DNA from 2 places in the Psychrobacillus sp. PGGUH221 genome. Region 1 is predicted to be linked to the other one. Evidence: a T-box and tRNA genes for the amino acid it is inferred to sense, from the RefSeq annotation. Region 1 holds a T-box; the other holds one or more tRNA genes.
What was found. The T-box of region 1 lies ahead of alaS (alanine--tRNA ligase). A T-box ahead of a tRNA ligase gene usually reads a tRNA of that ligase, here a tRNA-Ala.

Region 1 (3,269 bases):
TTGAAACGGCGCTCAATTCAAGTATGACACTTCTCACTGGTGGTCCTGGAACTGGGAAAACGACAGTAGTAAGAGGAATTGTTGAGTTGTATGGTGAGCTTCATGGACTTTCCCTAGATCCAAAAGAGTGGGCAAAAGACAAAAAGCCTTTTCCTGTCGTTCTAGCTGCCCCTACCGGTAGAGCTGCAAAGCGTTTAAGTGAATCTACAGAATTACCTGCTATGACTATTCATCGATTATTAGGCTTTAATGGTCAAGAAGATTCGGAAGCAGAAGGGAAAGAAATCGAAGGGAAATTAATTATTATTGATGAAACTTCGATGCTTGACACTTGGCTTGGTCACCAGTTATTAAAAGCTATCCCAAAGGATGCCCAGGTTATCTTTGTAGGTGACCAAGACCAATTACCACCTGTTGGCCCAGGGCAAGTCTTAAAAGATTTATTGGCTTCTGAACGAATTCCAACCGTGGAGTTAAAAGATATTTATCGCCAATCGGAAGGATCCTCTATTATAGAGTTGGCACATGAAATGAAAAATGGGCAAGTCCCTCAAACTTTATTGGAAAAGACGAAGGACCGTTCTTTTATTAAAGCATCTACGGAACAAATCCCAAAAGTAGTTGAACAAGTATTAAAAAGTGCACTCACAAAGGGTTTTTCTATACGTGATATTCAAGTATTGGCCCCTATGTATAGAGGCCCAGCTGGAATAGATGCCTTAAATAAAATGATTCAAGAAATGGTGAATCCTAATACGGATGGCAAGCGAAAAGAAATGGTATTTGGGGAAACGATATACCGTATAGGAGACAAGGTACTTCAACTAGTTAACCAACCGGAAAGTAATGTATTTAATGGTGATATGGGTGAGGTAGTAAGTATTTTTAAAGCTGCAGAGACGGTTGAAAAGAAAGAAATGCTTGTTATTTCATTTGATGGAAACGAAGTAACATATGAAAAAAATGATTTAAGTCAAATTACATTAGCTTACTGTTGCTCCGTTCATAAATCACAAGGTAGTGAATTCCAAACAGTTATTATGCCAATAACGAGAAGTTATATGAAAATGCTAAGAAGAAATCTATTATACACAGGTATAACAAGAGCAAAAAACTTCTTAATATTATGTGGAGACCCAGAAGTTTTTAAGTTTGGTGTACAACGAAAAGATGACCTTCAACGATTGACAACTTTAAAGAACCGTTTAACTTTAAGTGAGGAAAAAAATAATATAAGTGAAGAAAATATAGAAGAGACAATTGCGGAAATTCAAACGGACTCTACTTACTTGTCAGCGGACAATTATCACCAAATCGATCCATTAATCGGAATGAATGGTATTACTCCTTATCAATTTATGGAAGGCGATAATTGACATTGGTAGGATAGTTTTTTATAATCAAATGCATAAGCAAATCGATGATAGAGAAAGTACTCTTGTTTACTGTAAAGAGAAAGATTCCTTGGCTGAAAGAATCTTCAGATCCTAACAAGTAGGAAAGCTACTCTTGAGTGCAGTCAAAACCTGCCGTATAGCCGCGTTAAGGTTACTGAGAGACACAATAATTTTGTATTGTGTAACTAGGGTGGTACCGCGAAATTATAGCTTTCGTCCCTTTTTTAGGGATGAAGGCTTTTTTTATTTTATTCAGTAGATTATTTACATTTTCTTTAGTTGTATGAAATGGAAAATATAGTGATAATCCATTATGTTGAATAAAATGAAAGCCTTCGGCGATTGACCAGATTTATATTGTCGAGAAAGCTTGTAATACGGCAATGCGATTTTAATTTTCTATTTTAGGAGGAAAATACGTATGAAACAATTAACTGGTGCACAGATTAGACAAATGTATTTAGATTTTTTTATGGAAAAAGGGCATGCACAAGAGCCTTCAGCTCCCTTAGTACCGAACAATGATCCTTCTCTACTATGGATCAACAGTGGTGTTGCAACATTGAAAAAATATTTTGATGGACGCGTAGTACCTGAAAATCCTCGAATTACGAATGCACAAAAATCTATACGTACAAATGATATTGAAAACGTAGGGAAGACAGCAAGGCACCATACATTTTTTGAAATGCTTGGAAACTTCTCTATCGGCGATTACTTTAAGAAGGAAGCAATCCATTTTGCTTGGGAGTTTTTAACGGGTGAAAAATGGATAGGATTTGACCCAGAGAAATTATCTATAACAATTCATCCTGAAGATGAAGAAGCATATACTATTTGGAAGGAAGAAATAGGTATTCCTGAAGAACGTATTATACGATTGGAAGGGAATTTCTGGGATATAGGAGAAGGTCCGAGTGGTCCAAACTCTGAAATTTTCTATGATCGCGGTGAATCTTACGGTAATGATCTAAACGATCCTGAATTATATCCAGGTGGAGAAAATGAACGATACTTAGAAATCTGGAACTTGGTATTTTCACAATTTAATCATAATCCAGATCATACGTATACACCACTTCCAAAACAAAATATTGATACGGGAATGGGACTAGAACGTATGGCAAGTGTTGTACAAAATGTACCAACAAACTTTGATACAGATTTATTCATCCCAATCATCCGACAAACGGAAGAAATTTCAGGAAAATCTTATCGTACGAATAACGAATATGATACAGCTTTCAAGGTAATTGCAGACCATATCCGTACCGTAGCATTCGCAATCGGAGACGGGGCTCTTCCTTCTAATGAGGGCAGAGGATACGTGTTACGTAGATTACTTCGTCGAGCTGTTCGATTTGCGAAACAATTAGGTATAGACAAGCCATTTTTATTTGAGTTAGTGCCAGTAGTTGGTGAAATAATGAAAGACTTCTACCCAGAGGTAACAAATAAACAAGATTTTATTATGCGCGTAATTAAAAACGAAGAAGTACGTTTCCATGAGACCCTTCATGATGGGCTTGCTATTTTAGAGAAGGTAATTGTGGAGCAACGAGAAAAAGGAGAATCTTTCATTCCTGGAACTACAACGTTCACACTATATGATACTTATGGATTCCCAATCGAGTTAACGGAAGAATATGCAGAAGAAGCTAATATGACAGTTGACCATGAAGGATTCAAAGAAGAAATGGAAGCACAGCGTAATCGCGCACGTGCAGCACGACAAAATGTAGATTCTATGCAAGTACAATCTGAAGTTTATGGAAATATTCACGATGATAGTGAATTTGTTGGTTATGATACGTTATCCGTTACAACAAATATAACAACAATCGTCCACGGAGAAGCACTTGCTAAATCAGC
Region 2 (3,269 bases), on a different contig from region 1:
GTTTTATAATTAATAAAATTAAATAATTTAAATGAAGTTGATTATATTTTTTAATTAAAAGGAGAAGAAAAATGGAATATCAATGGTTGAAGACTTTTATTGTCGCTGCCGAAACATGTAATTTTAGAAAAGCGTCCGAAAAATTACTAATTTCTCAGCCTGGCGTCACGGTTCATATAAAATTATTAGAAGAATATTTAGGGATTTCTTTATTTGACCGAACAAACAGACGCGTAGGTTTATCTGATGCTGGTAAATTGTTTTATGAAGAAGCTGTTCTACTTACAAAGAACTTAGAAGAAAGCGTGCATCGATTACATGCTTTTACTGAAGGATATACCCACAAGTGGATTATCGCCATTTCTCCCTTAATGGCGGAAACCATCTTGCCCTACATATTACGTTCATTTATGGACAAACATCCGGACTTGGAAGTATCTATAAGAGTTGAAGAATCTAATGTCATTGAAGATTTAGTATGGAAAGGAGATGTTCATATTGGCATCTCAGCACTAGAGGCTACACGGAAAGAAATACAATCTATTGAGCTCTATGAAGATCCTCTTATATTTGTTGTTCCTTCCGATGGGTATGACGAGGAATCGGGACCTATCGTGAATCCAGAAGAATACTTATCCAGCAATTATTTGTTCACTCATCACCATCCAGTTGTGTGGGATACACTTCTTTTACAGCTGCGCAAGCGAGTGACTAACATACGAACAATGAAAGTTACGCAGGCACATATAGTAAAACGCTTTATTCAAGAAGGCTTAGGTATTTCATTTCTTCCACAATCCATTATCAAAAGAGAATTAACCGAAGGCCGTGTGATGAATGTACCTTTCGAGTTATTTCCACTTCCCAAAGTAAAAACATTTTTATTACTTAAAAATAGGGGAGATCTCGAGCAGGAGTTTATAGAAAAAATATCTAACTACTATTTTGGATAATTAATTTTACGAGGTGATTAAATGAAAAAGAAACTATTTTTAATTAGGCATTGCCAAGCGGAAGGGCAGGAAGCAGACGCACCCCTAACCGAAAAAGGTTACAAGCAAGCGTTTGAACTTGCTAGCTCCTTGAATAACATTCGTGCAGACCAAATAATTTCAAGCCCTTATTTAAGAGCTCGACAAACGATTGATCCATATGCAAAGGATAGAAATCTAGAAATTAAAATAGATACACGTTTATCAGAACGTGTATTAAGCACGAGTAACCTGCCAGACTGGCTTGATAAGTTAAGGAATACTTTTGATGATATGGACTTAAAGTTAGAAGGCGGCGAAGCTAGTAGTGAAGCACAGGCACGAATAGTGGAAGTTGTGGAGGAAATCTTAGATAGTAATATAGAAAATACGGTTATCGTGACACATGGAAATATTCTGTCCTTACTATTGAGACACTACCAGGATAATTTTGGCTTTGAGCAATGGAAGAGTCTAAGCAATCCAGATGTATTTTTAATGCAATTCACCAATGATGAATATTCAATTCACCGTGTTTGGAAAGAATAATGAATATAGAAAAAAGGGTATTCCATATGAATGGAATACCCTTTTTTTAGATGGAGCCTAGCGGGATCGAACCGCTGACCTCCTGCGTGCAAGGCAGGCGCTCTCCCAGCTGAGCTAAGGCCCCGAAGTTAAAACAGTGTTGGCTGGGGTACCTGGATTCGAACCAGGGCATGACGGAATCAAAATCCGTTGCCTTACCGCTTGGCTATACCCCAATAAACTGGTGGAGGGGGACGGATTCGAACCGCCGAACCCTAAGGAGCGGATTTACAGTCCGCCGCGTTTAGCCACTTCGCTACCCCTCCAAAGCTATATAAAAAATAAAATGGTGGAGGATGACGGGCTCGAACCGCCGACCCTCTGCTTGTAAGGCAGATGCTCTCCCAGCTGAGCTAATCCTCCTGGGTTATATAAATTCACGATAAGCTTTCACATCTCTGCGTTTCTATCGTTCATTTGTATTCTTGACCTGCTTGCTTCTCCTGATTTATGAATAAGGGTCAGTCAAAACTGGACAAGAATAATAGTAACATATTTATTCTACTAAGACAAGTAGTTCTAAGTAGTTTGTAAAATTTCTACTCCATATGTAAGCTTCCAAGCGGATTCGAACCGCTGACCTCTTCCTTACCATGGAAGCACTCTACCTACTGAGCTATGGAAGCATAGACAAAAAAATGGCTCCGAAGGTAGGACTCGAACCTACGACCGATCGGTTAACAGCCGATTGCTCTACCACTGAGCTACTTCGGAACGGATGATATTTAAAGTACAAATATAATTATAGCAATCCTTTGTTAAATTTCAAGTATATATTTAATAAATACCTAACAATTTCTCAGCTTTTTTCATGCAATTAATTATTTCCTAAGAAATAATTTTGATAGATCGCTTGAATAAATTGTAAAGTGGTTAAGGGATTACAATTAATGGCAGAACGAGACTAAATTTGCTTAATTCACAACTATTAAAGTTAGATTCGAGACCATTTCTTTCGATACGAGACCATTTCAGGTGAATCCGAGACCAATCTTGTTATATATGGATAAGGGAGACTAATTTGTCTTGGAGAGCAACCAAATGAGTCGTATAAGCGACTAAGGATAATCTAAAAGCAATCAATTTGATAATGAAAGCGACCATTTCTCACAATAAAGGGTTCACTTTCTCTGAGATGACCCATTTTTTCTACTGTCCTACGCTGCGAGTCTCTCTTCCTTGCTTCCTCGAACTCTTTGTTCCTCTACTTTCTCGCAAGTTTATTATAATTCTTTGCCTTCGGCTTTTTTAGTACAACAAAAAAAGCCACCACCGATTACTCGGTGACGACTTTTCAATTGCCCAGCGACGTCCTACTCTCACAGGGGGAGACCCCCAACTACCATCGGCGCGCGAGCTTCACTTCCGTGTTCGGGCTGCAAAAGCAGATGAACGGCAGATTTCTTCGTCAGCCGCGGTCGTTCGATTCTCGCGTATATCATACGCTGCGAGTCTCTCTTCCTTGCTTCCTCGAACTCTTTGTTCCTCTACTTTCTCGCAAGTTTATTACAATTCTTTGCCTTCGGCTTTTTTTCTAGTACAAAAGAAAAAAGCCGCCACCGATTGCTCGGTAACGACTTTTCTATGCCCAGCGACGTCCTACTCTCACAGGGGGAGACCCCCAACTACCATCGGCGCTGAAGAGCTTAACTTCCGTGTTCGGTATGGGAACGGGTGTGACCTCTTCGCCATCATCACTAGACCTTGAGT

Region 2: it has a tRNA-Ala gene. The T-box ahead of alaS (alanine--tRNA ligase) is inferred to sense a tRNA for this amino acid. The anticodon was not compared.

Annotation. Positions count from the first base shown of each region.
Region 1 covers NZ_JAQMHQ010000006.1:252,815-256,083, reverse strand. Annotated here, with positions in the region: gene recD2 (SF1B family DNA helicase RecD2) at 1-1,376, shown strand, start outside; T-box leader at 1,412-1,621, shown strand; gene alaS (alanine--tRNA ligase) at 1,819-3,269, shown strand, end outside.
Region 2 covers NZ_JAQMHQ010000018.1:2-3,270, reverse strand. Annotated here, with positions in the region: gene PGC35_RS21375 (LysR family transcriptional regulator) at 72-953, shown strand; gene PGC35_RS21370 (histidine phosphatase family protein) at 975-1,520, shown strand; tRNA gene PGC35_RS21365 (tRNA-Ala) at 1,572-1,644, opposite strand; tRNA gene PGC35_RS21360 (tRNA-Gln) at 1,661-1,735, opposite strand; tRNA gene PGC35_RS21355 (tRNA-Tyr) at 1,742-1,825, opposite strand; tRNA gene PGC35_RS21350 (tRNA-Val) at 1,847-1,922, opposite strand; tRNA gene PGC35_RS21345 (tRNA-Thr) at 2,113-2,185, opposite strand; tRNA gene PGC35_RS21340 (tRNA-Asn) at 2,199-2,273, opposite strand; rRNA gene rrf (5S ribosomal RNA) at 2,860-2,985, opposite strand; rRNA gene rrf (5S ribosomal RNA) at 3,146-3,261, opposite strand.